DNA from 3 places in the Agrobacterium sp. H141 genome. Region 2 is predicted to be linked to each of the others. Evidence: predicted binding sites of a transcription regulator. Region 2 holds the regulator's gene; each other region holds the start of a gene.
The links. Region 2 encodes LexA, which represses DNA repair genes until DNA is damaged. Its sites were predicted from a motif close to TGTTCNNNNTGTGTTCNG; they were not measured.

Region 1: a site for LexA is predicted at 1,779-1,796, ahead of ACWPM9_RS07470 (putative DNA modification/repair radical SAM protein). Genes of this name have one in related genera too.
Region 3: a site for LexA is predicted at 4,508-4,525, ahead of ACWPM9_RS18525 (DNA recombination protein RmuC). Genes of this name have one in related genera too.

Annotation. Positions count from the first base shown of each region.
Region 1 covers NZ_CM169893.1:1,626,424-1,633,880, forward strand. Annotated here, with positions in the region: gene ACWPM9_RS07450 (MFS transporter) at 1-278, opposite strand, end outside; gene ACWPM9_RS07455 (SRPBCC family protein) at 425-883, opposite strand; gene ACWPM9_RS07460 (SRPBCC domain-containing protein) at 885-1,328, opposite strand; gene ACWPM9_RS07465 (ArsR/SmtB family transcription factor) at 1,325-1,678, opposite strand; gene ACWPM9_RS07470 (putative DNA modification/repair radical SAM protein) at 1,802-3,034, shown strand; gene ACWPM9_RS07475 (UdgX family uracil-DNA binding protein) at 3,034-4,527, shown strand; gene carB (carbamoyl-phosphate synthase large subunit) at 4,573-7,457, opposite strand, start outside.
Region 2 covers NZ_CM169893.1:2,117,072-2,124,528, reverse strand. Annotated here, with positions in the region: gene pdhA (pyruvate dehydrogenase (acetyl-transferring) E1 component subunit alpha) at 1-571, opposite strand, end outside; gene ACWPM9_RS09775 (FtsB family cell division protein) at 720-1,043, opposite strand; gene eno (phosphopyruvate hydratase) at 1,226-2,500, opposite strand; gene kdsA (3-deoxy-8-phosphooctulonate synthase) at 2,660-3,505, opposite strand; gene ACWPM9_RS09760 (VOC family protein) at 3,502-4,398, opposite strand; gene lexA (transcriptional repressor LexA) at 4,608-5,321, shown strand; gene ACWPM9_RS09750 (hypothetical protein) at 5,275-6,084, opposite strand; gene ACWPM9_RS09745 (ComEC/Rec2 family competence protein) at 6,096-7,457, opposite strand, start outside.
Region 3 covers NZ_CM169893.1:3,936,214-3,943,670, reverse strand. Annotated here, with positions in the region: gene trmB (tRNA (guanine(46)-N(7))-methyltransferase TrmB) at 1-267, shown strand, start outside; gene ACWPM9_RS18545 (BQ00720 family protein) at 385-642, opposite strand; gene ACWPM9_RS18540 (Hsp20 family protein) at 691-1,119, opposite strand; gene ACWPM9_RS18535 (nucleoside hydrolase) at 1,276-2,220, shown strand; gene ACWPM9_RS18530 (ribokinase) at 2,285-3,184, opposite strand; gene ACWPM9_RS18525 (DNA recombination protein RmuC) at 3,230-4,474, opposite strand; gene ACWPM9_RS18520 (methyl-accepting chemotaxis protein) at 4,706-6,211, shown strand; gene def (peptide deformylase) at 6,297-6,812, shown strand; gene fmt (methionyl-tRNA formyltransferase) at 6,881-7,457, shown strand, end outside.

The DNA of each region.
Region 1 (7,457 bases), 490 kb from region 2:
AAGGCGCCAGCGCCGATCATCAGGATTTTTCGTCGCCCGATGCGATCGCCCAGTGTGCCCATGGTGATGAGAAAACCGGCAACCATGAAGCCATAGATGTCGTTGATCCAGAGAAGTTCGGAGGCGCTCGGATGCAGATCGCGGGTAATGGCGGGAATGGCCAGAAAGAGCACCGACAAATCCATGGAGTAGATGAGGCACGCGACCGACAGCACAATTGCGCCGATCCATTCCTTGCGGCCAGCGGGTATGGGGGCGGTGTCCGTGATCGGCTGCATTATCGGGTTTCCAGAGGCAAAGGCGCCAAAATGGGTTGGTGCGGATGAATAGACAAATCTAAAGTATTGATGGGTGTTGGGCCACCGACGACTTATACGATATCGATGCTGACACTTTCCGACAGCAATGGTGGAACGCGCGTGGTTTACCGCGAAAGGACGTAACGTTCCAATTTCGCCAACGTCTGTTTTCCGCCCTCGACAGCGCCGAACTCGACCTTCGCAGCGCGGTCTTCTTTTGTCGGCAGAACCAGAACCAGCGATATGTGCGTTTTGCCGCTCACATCCTCGAATGTTATGACGCCGTTGAAGTGTGCCGGCTCGCCCATGTCGCCGCCGTGCTCATAAGCGATACGGGAAGGTGGGGATATTTCGGTGTAGCGGATCCAGTTTGGCCAGTCTTTTCCGTCCGGTCCATGCATGGTGTAACGCCACAATCCGCCGACGGAGAAGGTCATGTCATGCGTTTCGTTGGTGAAGCCATCAGGTCCCCACCAGGCATCCAGATGTTTGGGGTCGGAAAAGGCTTCGAAGACTTTTTCGCGCGGTGCGGCGATGGTGCGTTCGACGCGGATGACACGGGCGGGATCGAGTTCGGCGCTCATCTCACTGGCACTTTCCACTGGTCAGCAGGGCCTCCAGCCGGTCCAGGTTCTGCTCGTTGGCGGCGTGAAGGAATTTTTGCAACTGCTCGTTCTCCTCTGTGCGGTCAAACAGCATGCGCCAGACAAGCGATGTGCCGTCCGGCGTGTCGCTGTAGGTCATTTCAAGCGTGAACACGTGGACCGGTTCGTGGTGACGGGCCACAATGCGTTCGCCCTCGATCACGTCTTCAAAGGTCCAGCGGTTGTGAAAGTCGGCTCCATTGGAAGCCGTCATGGTCACACGCCAGGTGCCGCCCGCTTTGAGGTCAAAGGCAGAGATCCTATTGGTGAAACCATGCGGCCCCCACCATTGAGCAAGCCGTGCGGGATCGGCAAAAGCGGCAAACACAGTTTGTCTGTCGAAGGGATAGTGGCGCTCGTTGAGGATTTCGATCGTGTCGGTCATGATTGGCCTTCGTCTTTGGTGGCGTCATTTGTCTGAAGGTGGGTGAGGTAGGATTCCAGCCGGTCGAGACGCTGATCCCACAATTTCCTGTAGTCGGTCATCCAGCTATCAATGTCTTGAAGGGGTGCTGTCTCCAGGCGGCAGGGTCGCCATTGTGCCGTCCTGCTGCGCGAAATCAGGCGTGCCCGTTCAAGAACTTTCAGGTGTTTGGAAATCGACGGCAGGCTCATATCGAAGGGCTCGGCCAATTCACTGACCGTCGCTTCGCCCCTGGAGAGGCGAGAGAGGATTGCCCTGCGCGTTGGATCGGCCAGCGCGAAGAGGGTTTCGGAAAGCGCATCGGTCGCCATATTTGCCCGCTTGGTTAAATAGCTGATTGGCTAAATACAATATGCCCCTGTTTCCGTCAAGATAACGGTAAAGCGATTGCGGCAGGTTGACGGAGATTGAGTGAACATATAGTGAACAAGCCTATGAAGAAGTCGTTCTCTCACCGATTGGCAGTTCTGTCCGATGCCGCGAAATATGATGCGTCTTGCGCCTCGTCGGGCACCGAGAAACGGCATTCGGGTCCCGGCGGCGGACTTGGCTCGACAGAAGGTGCTGGCATTTGTCATGCCTATGCGCCGGACGGGCGCTGCATCTCGCTTTTGAAAATCCTGCTCACCAATTTCTGCATTTATGATTGTGCCTACTGCATCAATCGATCGTCCAGCAATGTTGAGCGGGCGCGCTTCACGCCGGACGAAGTGGTCTGGCTGACAATCGAATTCTATCGCCGCAACTATATTGAAGGCTTGTTCCTGTCCTCCGGTATCATCCGCTCGTCGGACGATACGATGGGCGAAATGGTGAAAATCGCCCGGGATTTGCGACTTAAGCATAATTTCCGCGGATACATTCATCTGAAGACCATCCCGGAAGCGTCAGCGCACCTCATCGAGGAGGCGGGGCTTTATGCCGATCGCCTGTCGATCAATGTCGAACTGCCCACAGACCAGGGGCTCTCCCGTTATGCACCGGAAAAGAAACCGCTGGGCATACGCCGCGCCATGGGGGATTTGCGGTTGAAGATCGAGGAGGCGAGCGAGCCAACGCTTCAGACAGGCAGACGCCGCAAGTTCGTACCCGCCGGGCAGAGCACGCAGATGATTGTCGGCGCCGACGGTGCGGACGATGCGACGATACTGGGCTCGAGCGCGCGACTTTACAGCAGCTATGGCCTGAAGCGCGTCTACTACTCAGCCTTCAGCCCGATCCCCGATGCGTCCAAGTCGCTTCCTTTGGTCAAGCCACCTTTGATCCGTGAACACCGGCTCTATCAGGCCGACTGGCTCTATCGCTTCTATGGCTTTTCGGTCGAGGAGATTACCTCGGGGCGAGAAGGCGGAATGCTGGATCTCGATCTCGATCCCAAACTCGCCTGGGCGCTCGGCCATCGCGACCGGTTTCCGGTTGACGTCAACCGGGCAGACCGGGAAGCCCTTTTGAGAGTGCCCGGCCTTGGACAGAAGGTGGTGAAATCCATTCTCTCGGCCCGACGCCAGCGGAGCCTCACGCTTGACGATTTGAAGCGGCTCGGTGCGTCGCCTAAAAAGATCCGGCCCTTCGTCGTGGCACAAGGATGGTCTCCGATCCGGCTGGCGGATCGCAGTGATCTTCGAAGCCTGTTTGCTCCGCAGCCGCAGCAACTGGCGCTGTTTTGATGCAGACCGTCACGCTGGACGGGCGCGGCGATTTCGAGGAATGGCGCGCAGCCGCTCGTCGGTTGCTCTCTGCCGGTGTTCGGCCGGAAGACGTTGCCTGGCAAATGCTTGGTTCTGACGATTCAGGACTGTTTGGGGGCATTGACCATTCGTTCAAAGGGGAGGCGTTCGGAGGGAGAGTAGACCCTGGGGCTATTGCCCGAACTGCCCCGATCAATGTTCCGCGTGCTTTCATCGAGGCTGCTGAAGCCGCTGTCTGTCATTGCGATTCTTCCAGATTTTCGCTGCTCTATCGGCTGCTTTGGCGTTTGCAGGACAATCGTGCGCTCCTGGATGACCGTGCGGACGGCGATGTCGCGCTGTTGCGCAAGCTGGTCAAGTCGGTACGCCGCGACAGCCACAAGATGAAAGCTTTCGTGCGCTTCAAGGATGTCGGCGACGGAACGGGTGGACGGCGCCGGTTTGCGGCATGGTTCGAGCCTGACCACTTCATCGTCGGTCGAACCTCAACTTTTTTCGCACGTCGCTTTGCCGATATGGACTGGCTGATCGCCACGCCGAAAGGGTCAGCGGCATGGGACGGAGAAAGGCTTACGATCGATCCGTTGCCAGCGGGAAAGCTGCATGATGAGGATGAGGCCGATGCGCTGTGGCGCATTTATTACGCCAATATCTTCAACCCGGCGCGTTTGAAGGTGAAGGCAATGCAGTCGGAAATGCCGAAGAAATACTGGAAAAACCTGCCTGAGGCGCAGTTGATTCCGGAGCTGATCGCCAGTGCCGAAGCGCGAATACGGACAATGGCAGAGGCCCAACCGAAGACTGCGCCGGCTTTCCACGACAGGCTGCAGGCGGAATGGGAGGACGGCCGAGCGCGAAGCGCGATTGTCCCCGACGATCCGCTGGAGGCCTTGTCACGCGAGATCAATGGCTGCGACCGCTGTCCGCTTCATAGAACGGCAACGCAGGCGGTGTGTGGGGAAGGGCCACTCGATGCCGAGATCATGATGATCGGCGAGCAACCGGGGGATCGCGAAGACCTGGCGGGGCGGCCGTTCGTCGGTCCGGCTGGCAGCATACTGGATGGCGCGCTTGAAAGTGCGGGACTGGATCGCGGACGACTTTATATCACCAATGCCGTCAAGCATTTCAAATATGAGCCGAGGGGCAAGCGGCGTATCCATCAGCGTCCGAATGTCGGAGAGGTCGAACATTGCCGCTGGTGGCTGGAGAAGGAGTTTCAGCTGGTGAAGCCGCAGATCGTGGTCGCTCTGGGGGCGACGGCCTATCAGGCGTTAACAGGCAAGACATGCGTGATGGACGAGATCCGGGGCATGCCCATACCGATTGACGAGGCGCGCATGCTGTTCGTGACGGTCCATCCCGCATTCATTTTGCGGATACCGGAGGTCGATCGGCAGCTTAGGGAGAAACAACGGTTTCGCGATGATCTTGCAGCTGTTGTAAAGCTTCAGGCCTCGCGACAGGCCTGAAACGGCAAACCGGCCTTTGATGAAGCCGGTTTGCCTTTATGGATTTCAGAAGTAGCTCTGCAGTGGCCGTACTTCGAGCTGACCCTGCTTCAGGCCACGGATCGCTTCGGCTGCGGCAAGGGAGCCTGCCATCGTGGTGTAGTAAGGTACCTTTTGCATCAGCGCAGCGCGGCGCAGCGACTTGCTATCGGAGATCGCCTTGGTGCCGTCGGTCGTGTTGATGACGAGCTGGACCTGGCGGTTGCGGATGGCATCCTCGATATGCGGACGGCCTTCCTGAACCTTGTTGATCTTGATTGCGTCGATGCCCTGTTCGGCAAGGAAGCGCTGAGTGCCGCCGGTTGCCATGACCTTGAAGCCGATTTCGGTCAGGATCAGGATCGCTGGCAGCACGCGGGCCTTGTCCTCATCGCGGACGGAGACGAAGACCGTGCCGTCGCGTGGCAGTTCGACGGATGCGCCGAGTTGGCTCTTGGCGAAGGCGAGCGCAAAGTCGGTGTCGAGACCGATGACTTCGCCGGTCGAGCGCATTTCCGGACCGAGCAGCGTGTCGACGCCGGGGAAGCGGGCGAAGGGGAAGACGGCTTCCTTGACGGCGATGTGCTTGAGGTTGCGCGGATCGGGCTTCTTGCCATAGGCGGCAATCGCGTCGTCGAGTTTTTCCCCGGTCATGATGCGAGCTGCGATCTTGGCGATCGGCGCGCCAATGGTCTTGGCGACAAAGGGTACGGTACGCGAGGCACGCGGGTTGACTTCCAGCACATAGATCGTGCCGTCCTTGATGGCGTATTGCACGTTCATCAGGCCGCCAACGTTGAGTGCCTTGGCCATGGCAGCGGTCTGGCGTTCCAGTTCGTCGAGCATGTCCTTGGAGAGCGACCGCGACGGCAGCGAGCAGGCACTGTCACCTGAATGGATACCGGCCTCTTCGATATGCTCCATGATGCCGGACACGAAGACGTTTTCACCGTCGCAGAGCGCGTCGACGTCGACTTCGATGGCATTGGTCAGGTAGCTGTCGAACAGAAGCGGGTTCTTGCCGAGCAGGGTGTTGATCTGGCCGGTCTTGTCGTTCGGATAGCGCTGCTTGATATCCTCCGGCACCAGGCCCGGCACCGTGTCGAGCAGGTAGCTCTGAAGCATCGATTCCGAATGGATGATCTGCATGGCGCGGCCGCCGAGTACGTAGGACGGGCGCACGACCAGCGGGAAGCCGATTTCGGTCGCGACGAGGCGGGCCTGCTCGACCGAATAGGCAATGCCGTTGTTCGGCTGGTTGAGATCGAGCTTCATCAGAAGCTTCTGGAAGCGGTCGCGATCTTCGGCAAGGTCGATCATGTCGGGCGCTGTGCCGAGGATCGGGATACCGTTCTTCTCAAGCGCTTCGGCAAGTTTCAACGGAGTCTGGCCGCCAAACTGGACGATGACGCCGACGAGTTCGCCCTTTTCCTGTTCCGCGCGCAGGATCTCGATCACGTCTTCGGCCGTCAGCGGCTCGAAATAGAGACGGTCGGAGGTGTCGTAGTCGGTCGACACCGTTTCCGGGTTGCAGTTGATCATGATCGCTTCAAAGCCTGCATCTTTCAATGCGAAGGCGGCATGGCAGCAGCAATAGTCGAACTCGATGCCCTGGCCGATGCGGTTGGGGCCGCCGCCAAGGATCACCACCTTTTTGCGGTCGGAAACCTCTGCTTCGGACCGGAGCTGGCCCACGAACGGGGTCTCGTAGGTCGAGTACATATAGGCGGTCGGTGACGCGAATTCGGCCGCGCAGGTATCGATGCGCTTGAAAACCGGGCGTACATTGAGGGCGTTGCGGATTTCCGCCACTTCCTTGGGACGCTTGCCCGACAGGCTTGCCAGTCGCGCATCGGAGAAGCCCATCGACTTCAGCTTGCGCAGGTTGATCGCATCTTCCGGCAGACCATGCTCGCGAACGCGGGCTTCCATGTCGATGATCGCCTTGAACTGGGCTATGAACCAAGGATCGATCTTGCAGCCGTCATGGACATCGGCCTCGGACATGCCGAGGCGAAGCGCCTGAGCAACCATGCGAAGGCGGTCGGGTGTCGGGGTGCCGATGGCGGCGCGGATGGCATTGGTGTCGTCGTTGCTTTCGCCATTGGCACCAAAGCCCGGAATTTCGATTTCGTCGAGGCCGGTGAGGCCTGTCTCAAGACCGCGCAGTGCCTTTTGCAGGGATTCGGCAAATGTACGGCCAATGGCCATGACTTCGCCGACCGACTTCATGGCTGTGGTCAGTACTGGCGAGGCGCCCGGGAATTTCTCGAAGGCAAAACGCGGGATCTTGGTCACGACATAGTCGATGGACGGTTCGAACGAGGCCGGCGTTGCGCCACCGGTGATGTCGTTGTCGAGTTCGTCGAGCGTGTAGCCGACGGCAAGCTTTGCGGCGACCTTGGCAATCGGAAAGCCGGTTGCCTTGGAGGCGAGTGCCGACGAGCGCGACACGCGCGGATTCATTTCGATGACGACAAGCCGGCCGTCTTTCGGATTGACGGCGAACTGCACATTCGAGCCGCCGGTCTCCACACCGATCTCGCGCAGAACCGCCACCGAGGCGTTGCGCATGATCTGGTATTCCTTGTCGGTCAGCGTCAGGGCTGGCGCAACGGTGATCGAGTCGCCGGTATGGACGCCCATCGGATCGATGTTTTCGATGGAGCAGATGATGATGCAGTTGTCCGCCTTGTCGCGGACCACTTCCATTTCATACTCCTTCCAGCCGAGAACCGATTCCTCGATCAGCACTTCGGTGGTTGGCGACGCGTCGAGGCCAGACCCGATGATCTCGAAGAATTCCGAGCGGTTATAGGCAATGCCGCCGCCTGTGCCGCCCATGGTGAAGGACGGGCGAATGATGGCTGGCAGTCCAACCACGTCCAGCGCCTGGGCTGCAATCGCCATGG
Region 2 (7,457 bases):
ACAGCTGTGCCATGTTGAAGCTCTCGTAGACCTGGCCCTGGTTGGCCGCGCCATCGCCGAAATACGCAATCGAGACCGACTTGTTGTCGCGGTAGCGGTTGGCAAAGGCCAGACCGGTTCCGAGCGACACCTGCGCGCCAACGATGCCGTGGCCGCCATAGAAGGCCTTTTCCTTGGAGAACATGTGCATGGAGCCACCCTTCCCCTTGGAATAGCCGCCCCGGCGTCCCGTCAGTTCCGCCATCACGCCGCGCGCTTCCATGCCGGTTGCCAGCATGTGACCGTGGTCGCGATAACCGGTGATGACCTGGTCACCATCCTTCTGCGCCATCTGCATGCCAACAACGACAGCTTCCTGACCTATATAGAGGTGACAGAAACCACCGATGAAGCCCATGCCATAAAGTTGGCCGGCTTTTTCTTCAAAACGGCGAATCAAAAGCATCTGCCGATAGGCGGAAAGCTCCTGATCTTTCTTGAACTCGGCGACTGCGCCGTGCTCAAAATCCGTCTTGGTTGTTTTGGAAGCAGGTTTGCGTCCTGCGGTAGACGCGGGTTTTCGCGGCGCCATTCATCCCTCCCTGGGTTTTATGGGCGATATGTTTGTTGTCGCGTACAATAAGCAAGAAACGGCAGCCCGGCAATGCCATAAATGCATGCCTAGCATTCCGAATAAGTCTATGTTTTTTAACGGAAATTGAATATTAACCGAATTCAGGTTAATTCTTGAAATAGCTATTGAAGATCACAATTTCATCGGGACGCGACATATTCAATTGATATCGCGCCTTCTCATCGATCATGTCTTTCTCAAGCGACCCATCGCTCATCAGCGCCACCTGATTCTCCAGCGTCTTCCGCTGATCCACAAGCGCTGCAAGCTCTCGCTCACGCACGACCCTACGCTTCTCGAAATGCTCTGCGGCAATCAGACCGTAGTCGCCATGAATGCAATGATAGCCGAAATAGCCCAGAAAGGCGATGGTCACCGCTGGAAGAACCAGGCGACCGATTTTACGTTTTTTATGATGGCGGGTCCACATGCGGGGGTATGGCCTTGATACGCGGTACTCAACTAAGCGTTCAAATTAGCTCTGATTGTTTAACCGATCGTTGACCCTGTCAGAAACCGGTAGAATTTGTCTGTCGCACGCCGCACTGTCACGACAAAAAGCCCGCCCCGATTTCCCGGCGCGGGCTTTTCAATTCAACGATCGAGGACCGATCAGCCCTTGAGGATCGACGTACCGGCGTAGAACGCCTGCGGACCGAGACCCTCTTCGATACGGATCAGCTGATTGTACTTTGCCAGACGATCCGAACGCGACAGCGAGCCGGTCTTGATCTGTCCGCAATTGGTCGCAACAGCGAGATCGGCAATCGTCGAGTCTTCCGTTTCGCCCGAGCGATGCGACATGACGGCTGTGTAAGCGGCCTTATGCGCGGTCTCCACGGCATCCAGCGTTTCCGTCAGTGTGCCGATCTGGTTGACCTTGATCAGGATGGAGTTGGCAACGCCCATCTTGATGCCGTCACGCAGACGCGCCGAATTGGTCACGAACAGATCGTCACCCACCAGCTGGCACTTGTCGCCGATCATGTCGGTCAGGGTCTTCCAACCATCCCAGTCGTCTTCGGCCATACCGTCTTCGATGGAGATGATGGGATATTTGGCAACCAGTTCGGCATAATAACCGGCCATTTCGGCGCTATCGAGCACACGGCCCTCGCCCTGCAGATCGTATTTGCCGTCCTTGAAGAATTCGGTCGACGCCGGATCGAGAGCGAGACTGATGTCTTCGCCAGGCTTGTAGCCAGCCTTTTCGATCGCCTTCATGATAATGTCGAGCGCTTCAGGCGCGCTCTTCAGGTCTGGCGCAAAACCGCCTTCATCGCCGACATTGGTGTTGAGGCCCTTGGCGCTCAATTCCTTCTTCAGCACATGAAACACTTCCGAGCCCATGCGAACGGCGTCGCGCAGGGTGTCCGCGCCGACGGGCATGATCATGAATTCCTGGAAGTCGATCGGGTTGTCGGCATGCGCGCCGCCATTGATGATGTTCATCATCGGAACTGGCAGCGTGCGGGCGTTCGGGCCGCCAACATAACGATAAAGCGGCAGACCGGAGGCTTCGGCAGCAGCCTTGGCAACGGCCAGAGACACACCGAGAACAGCATTTGCCCCGAGGCGCGCTTTGTTTGGCGTGCCGTCCAGCTCGATCATGATGTTGTCGATCTGGATCTGGTTTTCCGCATCCAGGCCGCCAATGGCATCGAAGATCTCGGTGTTGACGGCTTCGACGGCCTTTTCAACGCCCTTGCCAAGATAGCGCTTGCCACCATCGCGAAGCTCGACGGCTTCGTGCGCACCGGTCGAGGCACCCGACGGAACGGCTGCGCGACCCATGCTGCCGTCTTCAAGAAAGACATCGACCTCTACAGTCGGATTGCCGCGGCTATCGAGAATTTCGCGGCCGATGATGTCGGTGATTGCAGTCATGGGGACCTCCCGGTTTCTGGGTGGGATTGAGGATGGGCCTGTATTAATCGAAGAAGAGAAAAATACAATGGCAAGAGTATGAAAGCTTGGTGTCGCCTGAAGCGAGACAAGCCGATGCCATCGACAGTGCCTTCGCCTCAGTGTCGAAACTTCGCAGCCTCACCCCTTGGTGATTGCGTCAAACGCCAGAAGGGTTTCCAGAAGCCGCGGCATGTCTTTCAGATGAACCATGTTCGGGCCGTCAGAAGGTGAGTTATCCGGATCCTGATGGGTTTCGATGAACAGCCCGCCAACGCCAACGGCAACGGCGGCACGCGCAAGCGTTTCAACGAATTCGCGCTGTCCACCGGTCGATCCACCCTGCCCGCCCGGTTGCTGCACGGAATGGGTCGCGTCAAACACCACAGGTGCCCCCATGGCCGCCATGATCGGCAAGGCGCGGAAATCAGACACCAGTGTATTGTATCCGAAGGATGCACCGCGCTCGCACAAGAGCACGTTCGGATTGCCGCTTTCGACGATCTTGGCGAGCACGTTCTTCATGTCCCAGGGCGCGAGGAACTGGCCTTTCTTGACGTTGATCGCACGACCAGTCTTGGCAGCAGCGACCAGCAGGTCTGTCTGGCGACTGAGGAAGGCCGGGATTTGCAACACGTCGACCACCGGCGCGACGATGGCACACTGTTCCTCGGTGTGAATGTCGGTCAGCACAGGAAAGCCGAATTCCTTTTTAAGGTCTGCAAACACCTCAAGTGCCTGCTCCAGCCCGATACCGCGCTTCCCAGACAGAGATGTCCGGTTGGCCTTGTCAAAAGAGGACTTGTAGACGAGGCCGATGCCGAGCGTGTCGCAGATTTCCTTGATCTCGCCAGCCATCATAAAGGCGTGGTCGCGGCTCTCCATCTGGCAAGGGCCGGCGATCAACGAAAAGCGTGCGCTATTGGAAAAGGTGACCTTGCTTGCGCCATCGCCAACGACCACGCTTGAATTTGGTGAAATGCTCATGCCTTGTCCTCGAATATGAATGTTACGCCCTGACCCGCCGATGGTGGAACCACAAGGCGACCCTCCCGGGCTTCGTAAGAAATGCCATTAGCGGCAAGAAGCGCACCTGTCACGCCAAGATCGCCCACGGCAACGACTAATCCCGCGCCCTCAAGACCGGCGGTCCTGCTCATTACAGATAGACCATAGCTGCGGGTAAATCCGTCCGGCGTCATCACTTCTATCTGAGTGCCGCCGGCAGCGAATTCCAGTCTGCCGCCTCGGGTTGCTGAAGCATGCGCCTGAAACACAGCATCGATATAACCCTCAAATATTGAGGGGTCTTCCGCCGTCAAGATCACGCCACTCACACGCATTGCGCTATTGTCGTGTTGCGCCAGCGCCTCCTTGTCGATCGCCAGCGGCAACAGTCGCTCACAGGCAAACAGCAGCAGGTCAGGCGCTTGTTCATCCTTGGCGAAAGCCAGCTTGAAACCGGCTTTCGCCTCGCTTCCATCGGCCGCTTGAACAGGTCGCTCGAAAGACAGCATCTTGCCGGCAGACCGTCCCTCTGCCTCGAACCTTGCGTGATCCGCATCCGCGTCGCGGCTCTCGGCAATAATGGCCGACAGCCCCTCGCCACGATCTGCCCGAAACGCTTCATGGCGCGCCACAAACACATTGCCCTGCCGTATCGCGTCGTGGCATTTCTCAGGATCGGCAACACCCAGAGGCTCCAGATATCCGCCTTCGGAAAAATAAACACAGGCATTTTCGGTGCCGAATGGATGGAGCGCATCGGCTGCCACCGTGAAACCGAGCGCCGTCAACCGGTTGCGTGCGACCCCAAGCGCTCCGACAGGCAGGACAATATGATCGAGCGCGCGGGCCGGCGAGGCAGACGATGAATCCATGAACGGTTCCTCAGCATCAAAACGCGTCGGTTGTGCGCCATCGCAGGCTCAAACACAAGACATCGCACTTTATCGAACACTTTAGTTCTGATGTGCGCGCCGACCCATCAATTCCATTGTTGCCAGCCTCACAAAAATTTAGTCACTTGCAGAACACAACTGGAACAGATAGTGTATGTTCTGGATTTGTTTCATCAAAGGGAATCGCAATGCTGACCCGCAAACAACAGGAATTGTTGCTCTTCATTCACGAAAGAATGAAGGAGTCCGGCGTGCCGCCATCCTTTGATGAAATGAAAGATGCACTGGATCTGGCCTCCAAATCCGGCATCCATCGTCTGATCACAGCGCTGGAGGAGCGCGGTTTCATTCGCCGGCTACCCAACAGGGCAAGAGCACTGGAAGTGATCAAGCTTCCCGAAGCCTATTCACCCAGCATGCAGCCACGTCGCGGCGGTTTCTCGCCCAGCGTCATCGAGGGCAGCCGCGGCAAGACGCCACCGCCGATGCTGCGCCAGCCGAGCGAAGACAACAACAATACGGTTTCCGTTCCGGTGATGGGTCGCATTGCCGCCGGTGTGCCAATCTCTGCCATTCAGAACAACACTCATGAAATCAGCATTCCCGCCGAAATGGTCAGCAGCGGCGAGCATTATGCGCTTGAGGTCAAGGGTGACTCGATGATCGAGGCCGGCATCCTTGACGGCGACACCGTGATCATCCGCAATGGCTCGACCGCCAGTCCGGGCGATATCATCGTGGCGCTGGTCGATGACGAGGAAGCAACCCTGAAGCGCTTCCGTCGCAAGGGTGCGTCGATTGCTCTTGAAGCGGCCAATCCGGCTTACGAAACACGGATCTTTGGGCCTGACAGGGTCAAGGTTCAGGGTAAGCTGGTCGGCCTGATCCGCCGCTATCACTGAGGTCGGTGAGCACGGTCTCCACTGGTTTCATATCATAGCGGCCGCTGCGCCAATCATATCTACGATGCAGGCTCCAGGGCCTTGCACGGCCGGAGAAAGCAGAGCGCAAAGCGATTGCCCCGTTGCTGTGCGGGCCTAGCCATATTTCCAAAGAGCCCGTTTTGCGAAGTGTATCGGGCGTGATCAATCTCGCGCCCGAGCGACAATGGTCATAGCCAAGCCGTCGCGCAGAAATAACAATATCACCGAGATCGCAGGCCAGGCCTGAAAGCCGTGGCTCCTCAAGTGTCACCACCCGCCAGCCCCCGCTGATACGGGCAACGCACCAGACCTTGTTCAGGCAACTGAACTGGCCGTCGACCGACATGTCCAACATATGTGCGAGTTTCGTGCTGGCGTAGCGTATCGCATTTTCCGAAAGCACGGGAAAGCGGCGACCACCATCAGGGGTCGCGATGTCCCGCGGCGCAATCGCCTTGGCAAGCAAGGCATCCTCTTCGACAGCAGGTTTTTGATGGCTGTGGCGCTGCAAACCGTTCTGCCATTGGGTAAATATGAAGCCCGGCGGTCGGGCGCTCGTAGTGGCGATCACGTCCGCATTGTTGGCACCATTGCCGATCAACCCAACCAGACGACCGTCCTCATAGATCAGCAGATCGGCAGTCCTGTCTTTAGGAAGCGCCAATCCGGTGATCAGACCAACTGCGAGGATGGCGGTGCCAATATGCCTGATGCGACTTCGAAGCAGTGCCAGTATCAGCATGCCCGTAACCGCTAACGGCAAAACCCAACGGCCAGCCGCGCGCTACCGACATCGCCACCCCATTCGGCGACAGTATGGGCAATTGCGATGACGAGACCGAGTCCATGCCCCATGACGTCAAGCGGAAGTGTGTCGAGACCGATGGGCATCAGCAACATCGACACCAGGCCGGCCGGCATCACCACAAATGTGATGATCGGCATCGCCAACAGATTGGCCGGTAAACTATAGCCGGCGAGGCGGTGGAAATGCTCCAGCGAAAAGATCGCGGTCGACAAACCACCAATCACGGAAGTGAGGATCAGCCCGCCAACCACGCGGATGATCGCACCGGCAATGGGCATATCAGGCAAAAAGTCGAAATAGCCCTCGCGGGATCTGCGGAAACGCCACGCGGAATATCCAGCCACCAGCGCCACGGTCGCTGCAAATGACATCTGAAAGCTTGGCCCCATCACTTCGGAGGGCGAGATTGCCAGTATGATCGTGGCCGCCAGTGCCACATTGCGCATGCTGATCGCTGGCCTGTCCAATAGCACAGCCATGAGCATGATTGCCATCATCACGAAAGCGCGCTGCGCCGACACCTGGGCACCGGAAATCATCAGATAGAAGAATGCTGCGACAAGCGCGCCAGCGGCTGCATACTTCTTGATCGGTCTGGATTGTGCAAAGCCTGTGAACTGGCTCAACACCACCCGTAGACCGACAAAGAACAATCCAGCCGCCAGCGCCATATGCAGGCCGGAAATCGCAATCACATGGGCAAGGCCCGAGCGCCGCAGGTCGTCCAGGACGGGCTCTGAAAGCGCCCGCCGCTCACCTGTCACGATCGCCGCAGCAAAAGCACCTTCGTCTCCGCCGATTGCCGTTCGTATCCGCTCGCCGATAGCGCCACGCACCGACAGTAGATTGGATGCCAATGCCCGTTTCGCAGAGGTCAAAAAATCCGTTTGCGGTTGGTCGGATTGGGTCGATTCGCCGACATCAGGCGCGCCGAGGAAAAAGCCGATCGCGCCAATGCCGTCAAAATAGGCAGAAAAGGCAAAGTCATTCAGTCCGGGTAGCGCAGGCCCCGAGGGAGGAGATAATCTGGCCCTCCCCTCAATCGCGGCACCGATCATAAATGGTCTATGATCCGCGCGCGCCACCAGCGAAACTCTCGAAGGCGGGCGCCGTAACTGTGGTTCTCGGGTCTGTGCAATACGGACGATATAGCGCCATTCGCCGCTCGCCCCCTCCTCTCGCTGCTCGATAATGCCTGTGATATGAGTCGTGACCGGGCTGTCCAGCATGACCGTATCCAGACGCGCCGTTTCCCAAACAGCAAACAAAGACCCGGCGGTCATGAGCATCGAGGCCAGCAAGACGTA
Region 3 (7,457 bases), 1.8 Mb from region 2:
AAACGCAGGTTCGTGAGCCAGGTCAATCTCACGCGGTTCCACCGTGTTCTGAAGCGTGACGGTTTGTTCTGCTTCGCGTCCGACATCGATACATACGTCAACTGGACGCTGCTGATGTGCCGCGATCACGGTGGGTTCGAATGGCTGGCGGACACGTCTGCAGATTGGTTGACGCCCTATGAGGGCTGGCCGAGCACACGTTACGAAGCCAAGGCTAAGCGCGAAGGTCGTAGCTCCGCCTATCTGACATTCAAGAAACTGGTATAAGTTGGGCACAACGAGTGCCAGCCGAGGCCGCTTTTGCGTGCATCGACTCGTGCGCTCAAGCGCAGACTTACATACGCCGGAAATTCTACCGGCGCATGGTCTGTGTCCGCTAATTGGCTAGTGCAGGCTAACCGTACGAAGCTCGTCTTCGGCAGCCTTGTAGAAAGTGCTGGATCGGTTGTCCGTCAGCAGGATCGGCGTACCATCGGCGCCGAAGAGGGCCCATAGATCAAGGCTTGGATCAATGTCCGGCGCTTCGGGGAAGCAGCGCGAAACTTCTTCAGATCGCATTTTGCGGATATAGCCGATTTCACCTGAGCCTAGATGCGCCAGTTCGGATTGCGTCAGCCCAGTGGTAGTTTCTCTCAGTAACATTCCGATCCTCCACGGTTTCGGGAGCAACGGCGCACATGGCCGTTCACCCTATTGTGGGATCGAAATGTTAATTTTTCTCACCTCTTGCTGCGGGTTCGGGCGGATCAGATCAATTTTCAGCAAGCCATTGTGAAGACTGGCTTTGAGTACATCCATGCCATCGGCTAGCATAAAACTTCGCTGGAACTGGCGGGCGGCTATTCCGCGGAAAAGATAATCTGCGTCCGGGCGCTCGGATTGACGACCCCGAACGAGCAATGTGCTGGCCTCCAGCATGACTTCGAGTTCACTTTCCTCGAATCCCGCAACGGCCAGGGTGATTCTCAGTCTCTCCTGCCCGTCAGCGCCAGTTCTGCGAACGCGCTCGATGTTATAGGGCGGATAGCCGTCATTGTGCCGGGCAATCTTGGCCAGAACCGTTTCGCTCACTTCGAAACCCAGAAGCAGAGAGCTGGTTAGCGGTTTTATGCGGCTCATTGACTCTCCCTTTGGCCCGGGTTCCTCTACCGGCAGCTTTCGCTTATTCCGCAATGCATATGGTACCTGCCTGCTTTCCATGCAAGTCGGTGCGGCTTGACTTTCGCCAGGCGCAATGATCATCAGTCACAGCTTTTTTTGTTTGCAGATAGTTGGATGATGATGCCCAGGAAAATCATAATCGACACCGACCCAGGTCAGGATGATGCAGCAGCACTGATGCTGGCCTTCGCTAGTCCGCAGGAGTTGGAGGTCCTGGGCGTATGCACCGTTGCCGGCAATGTGCCGCTTGCGCAGACAAGCCGCAATGCGCGGGTCGTGTGTGAGCTCTTCGGTCGTTCCGACATTCCAGTTTACGAAGGCGCAAGTCAGCCGATGCAGCGCAAGCTGGTGACAGCGGAGCATGTCCACGGCAAGACCGGACTGGATGGCGCCGATCTGCCTGAGCCGACGATGCCAGTCCAGTCCCAGCATGCTGTCGACTTCATCATAGAGACCATCCGTCGGGAAGCTGATGGCGAGGTCACGGTCTGCACTTTGGGCGCCCTGACAAATATCGCGACGGCGCTTGTAAAAGCGCCCGACATCGCGCCGAAAATTCGCGAACTGGTCATGATGGGGGGTGGCTTTTTCGAGGGCGGCAATATCACCCCGGCCGCAGAATTTAATATCTATGTCGACCCGCATGCGGCAGAGATTGTATTCCGCTCCGGCGTTCCGATTGTTATGATGCCGCTCGACGTTACGCATCAGCTATTGACCACCAAGGCGCGTGTCGCCCGCATCGCAGAGCTAGGAACCCGTCAGTCCGATGTGATGGTGGGATGGCTTCAGTTCTTCGAACGCTTCGACGAGGAAAAATATGGTTCCGACGGTGGCCCGCTGCATGATCCGTCCGTTATCGCCTATCTTCTGAAGCCGGAGCTCTTCCAGGGGCGAGAGTGCAATGTCGAAATCGAAACGCAGTCAGAGCTGACGGTCGGCATGACGGTGGTCGACTGGTGGCGCGTATCGGGGCGCAAGCCCAACGCCACAGTCATGCGCCATGTGGACGCCGATGGCTTCTTTGACCTTTTGATCGAACGCGTCGCACGGTTCTAAGGCACCCATGGATTGACGGAGAAGTTGGAGAAGGCCGCAGGCGATCCGCCGCGGTCTTCAAACGTCAAAGATTCCGGTTAACCTCCGCGGCCAATGGAATTGATGGCTGGGCGCCTTGGCTGAGGCAGGCGAGGGAACCTGCCACGGCTGCGCGACGCAGAGCTGTGCCGAAGTCGAGACCCTGATCGAGACCAGCGGCAAAGTACCCGCAGAAGGTGTCTCCAGCGCCAACTGTATCGATGGGATTGATCTTCAGCCCTTTGGTCTCGTGCAAGGATCCATCCCGTGCGGCGATCACGCCCTCTGCACCCAGGGTCACAATCACCGTTTGCCCGGTCTCGCTATGAATCCGCATCAGTGCCTGTTTGCGTTCGTCCGCATTCATGCCTTCCTGACCGGCCAGTCTTTCGAACTCTGTTTCGTTGGCAATCACGATATCGGCCATACGACCGAGCTCAGCGGCTTCGCCGATCAAGGGCGCAATATTGATCACCGTCGTCACACCCCGTCCTCGTGCCAACGACAAGGCTTTTTTGACGGCTGGTACAGGGATTTCCAGTTGCAGCATCAGCGTGTCACTTGGGGCCATGGATGAGACCAGCTTTACGGCATCGTCTTCTGTCAATGTGCCATTTGCTCCGGCAACGACGGCAATCATGTTCTCGCCATCGCCGCCAACAAGGATCAATGCGGTTCCGGTGGCCGTGTCGGCTCGTGCAATACTGGTAAGATCGGTTCCAGCATCCAGCAGTTCTGCCAGAGCCGGCTCTGCGAATTCATCCTTGCCGACGGCGCCAACCATCTTAACCGTAGCGCCCGCACGCGTCGCCGCCAGTGCCTGATTTGCACCTTTGCCCCCGGCTGCCGTGGCAAAACTGTTGCCGGCCACGGTCTCACCAGGTTTCGGCAGACGTTCAGTCGTGGCGACAAGGTCCATATTGATGGAGCCAAAAACGGTGATCATGTTGATTGGTCCTCGTGACGATAAGCGGGCTTTGTGCCGCTCAGACTAATCTTCGTCAACCACCCTGAGCTTCAGCAACCCAGTTCTGCTTTCAACGGCTGCGGACGAAGGGCTGTGCGGCTGGGCTGTGGCAGTGCCACCCGTATGTTCGAATTCCAGCGCCTCGATCTTCGCTCCGCGTTTTGCAATTTTGTCCGACGATGTCAGGATCATCTCCACATCTTTCTGTGCCGAGAGAAAATGGCTTTGCAGCTTTCGTGTTCTGTCATCCAGCCGCGACAGATCGTCCATCAGGCTGACGACTTCGCCTTGGATGACATGTGCCTGTTCGCGCATGCGCTGGTCTTTGAGGACAGCCTGGATAACCTGGATCGACAACATCAGAAGCGATGGGGATACGATCACGACGCGTGAACGATGCGCCTTCTGCACCACGCTTTCAAAATTCTCGTGGATCTCGGCGAAAATCGACTCCGATGGCACGAACATGAAGGCCATTTCCTGGGTCTCGCCTGCAATCAGGTATTTTTCGGAAATATCTTTGATGTGCACCTCAAGGTCGCGCTTGAACTGCTGGCTGGCTGTCTTCTTGCCCTCCGGCGATTCCGTATCGCGAATGGCATTCCAGGCCTCCAGCGGAAATTTGGCATCGACAACCAAGGGCGGGGCATCGTTCGGCATCCGGATCGTACAGTCGGGCCGCGAGCTGTTGGATAGCGTTGTCTGGAATTCATAAGCGCCTATGGGCAAGCCATCGGCAACAATCGTCTCCATGCGCGATTGGCCAAAAGCGCCGCGGGTTTGTTTGTTGGACAGGATCGCCTGAAGGCTGACAACGTCCTTTGCCAGTGCCTGGATATTGTTCTGCGCAGCATCGATGGAGGTCAGCCGTTCTTGCAGGCTTCTCAGGTTTTCATGGGTAGATTTCGTCTGTTCGGCAATCGACGATCCCAGTCGATGGGACATTCCATCAAGACGTTCGTTCATGGATTGGTTGAATTCGGCCTGACGATTGCTGAAAACATCGGTCATCGCTGCAATTCGGCCCTGCATTTCCGACTGCAGCCTGAACAGTTCGGCCATACGTTTCTCAGCAATGAAATCCCGGGTGGCCGCAGCCTCTTCCACCGCCCGCGCCCGTGATGCGGTGCTCCGGCGGCCGATCAGCACTGCAATGACGGTCACTGCGATCAGCAGGCAGATTGCAACTAACGCAAAAGCCCCGGCTGAAAGAGATAAATCTCCGATGAGGAGTACCGGTTGTTCAGAATGGAAGGATATCTGGTTCATGTCGCAAAGCCTATCAGATTTTGACAAAGAGAATAGATCAAAACAAGAACAAAAATTGGCTTAATGCTTCTAAGTCAGCAACGAATTGACGACCGGCCCGCCGGCCCGCCTGCAGTCCAGCCGGAATTTTGACGCCGTTTACGCATCGTTCAGGCTTTTGAGGGATTTACTGAATTCTGCCGTGGCAATTAACCGTGCCGCATTCTCCCATTGCCTCAGAGAAGTTTCTTCATGTCTAAAGATATCGATAGCGCCCTCGCGGAACGTCTCGCATTTATGAATTTGGATCGGGAGAGCTCGAAGCGCCTAGCTGAACTTCGCCCAACGCTGGACGAGGTCATGGGACCGGCCTTGGACGAATTCTACGCCAAGATTGCAGTCCACCCCAAACTTGCTCATTTCTTCCGTGACAAGAGCCACATGGCCGGCGCCAAAAAGGCCCAGGTCGGTCATTGGAGCAAACTTGCGCGCGGGACATTCGACAAGGAATTTGTTGATGGTGTGACGGCAATTGGCCGCACACATGCCCGCATCGGCCTCGAGCCAAAGTGGTATATCGGCGGTTATTCTCTGTTGATGAGCAGGCTGATCGAAGGTGTTTTAAAGAAACACTGGCCTTTCCCCTTCGGCAAGCAATATGCCGCATCGCTCAGCGACAAACTCAGCGTCGTGGTCAAGGCCGCCATGCTCGACATGGATTATGCAATCTCGGTCTATATCGATGCGCTCGATGAGCAGCGTCTGAAACTCGAGGAAGAGCGTGCTCGCGTGGAGGAAGACCAGAAGGTCGCTATGGAACACCTGCGCCGGGGACTGGAGGCGCTGGCCCGCGGTGATTTTGAAGCCAAGATGCCGGCCAACATGCCCGGGAATTTCCAGCAAATGGGCGATGATTACAATCGCACGGTTGAAGGCCTGAACAAATTCTTTGCCGCCATTCGGAACTCGTCGGAAGAAATCCTCGACGGTACCGAGGCGATTTCGGGTGCTGCCGATGAACTGGCGCAGCGAACATCGGCACAGGCCTCCGGCTTGCAAGAGAGTTCAACTGCTCTTCAGCAGCTTGCGGTCAGCGTCAGCCAGACGGCGTCCAATGCGGAGCGGGCTTCAACCACAGTGAGCGATACTCAAAACCGTGCGCGCTCATCCGGGGAGGTTGTCACCAAGGCTGTGTCTGCAATGGCGGAGATTGAAAAGTCTTCGAGCGAGATCTCCAAGATCATCGGCGTGATCGATGAAATCGCCTTCCAAACCAATCTTCTGGCCCTGAATGCAGGGGTGGAAGCGGCGCGTGCCGGCGATGCCGGCAAGGGCTTCGCGGTTGTGGCGCAGGAAGTCCGCCATCTTGCGCAACGAAGCGCCGACGCGGCCAAGGAAATCAAGGGCCTCATCACCCAGAGTTCGAACCAGGTGAATGAAGGCGTCGGCCTTGTCAGTGAAACGGGTGCCGCCCTTTCGGATATCATCGAGCGAATCAATTCGGTCAATACGATTGTCTCCGAGATAGCGACTGCCGCCAAGGATCAGTCGACGGCGCTAAGTGATGTCAACGAGGCAACGCGCACCATCGATACGCTCACGCACAAGAATTCGGCGATGGTCGAGCAGACCTCGGAGGAAACCCGCCGCCTGCGCAATGAGGTGGCTGGTCTGGTCGCACTTCTCGGCAATCTGCGTACTGGCTCTGAGAAAAGTTCAAACGCGTCCGCGTCGACAGTGCAGCGCCACGCTGCCTGATTGGGGTTATTCAGCACCGGAGTGGTTTGTGCCGCTTCGGTGTTTTCTCTTTCCTTCCCCCGGAAAGATGCGTTATGGGAAAACTATGACGATCAAGCCTCTTATCATCCTGCCCGATCCCATTCTCCGCCAGAGCTCTCAGCCGGTGGAGAGGTTCGATTCCGACCTTCATAAACTGGCCGACGACATGCTCGACACCATGTACGAGGCGCCAGGTATAGGCCTTGCGGCGATCCAGATCGGTGTAGCTCGCCGTCTTCTGGTCATCGATATCAGCAAGGAAGATGAAGACCGCCAGCCGCTGGTCTTCATCAATCCCGAGATTATCACGTCCTCGGATGAGCGCTCGACCTATGAAGAGGGTTGCCTCTCCATTCCGGATTATTATGCGGAAGTGGAGCGTCCGGCTGCCGTGACGGTCAAGTCGCTCGACAGGGATGGGCGCGAACAGATGACCGAGGCCGACGGATTGCTCGCGACCTGCCTGCAGCACGAAATCGATCACCTGAATGGTGTTCTTTTCATTGATCACATTTCGCGGTTGAAGCGGGAAATGGTGATCAAGAGGTTCACGAAATCCGCCAAGACACGGGCGATCTGAACCGATCGTCAGACTGTAAGGGGCAGGATTTCCCCTCTCGATCCGATTGTAGAAGCGACGGAACGCACATGGCTTTGCGCATCATCTTCATGGGAACCCCTGATTTTTCGGTTCCGACACTGAGAGCGCTGGCAGATGCCGGCCATGAGGTTGTCGCTGTCTATTCGCAGCCACCGCGCCCGGGCGGACGCCGTGGCCTCGACCTCAAGAAATCTCCAGTCCATCAGGCAGCTGAAGAGCTTGGTATCGAGGTATTCACGCCGCTTAATTTCAAGAGTGATGAAGACCGCCAGATTTTCAGCAGCCATAACGCAGATGTTGCCGTCGTCGTTGCCTACGGACTGCTATTGCCAGAGGAGGTGCTCAACGCGCCACGTCTCGGTTGCTACAACGGTCACGCTTCACTTCTGCCGCGTTGGCGCGGAGCGGCCCCCATTCAGCGCGCCATTATGGCGGGTGATCCGCAGACCGGCATGAATATCATGCAGATGGAGAAGGGCCTCGACACCGGCCCCGTAGCGCTCGTCCGTAAAGTGACGATCGGCGCGGATATGACCGCAGGCGAATTGCACGATGAATTGAGTGACATTGGTGCCAAGGCCATGGTGGATGCCATGGCATTGCTGGAGACCGGCGATCTAGAGC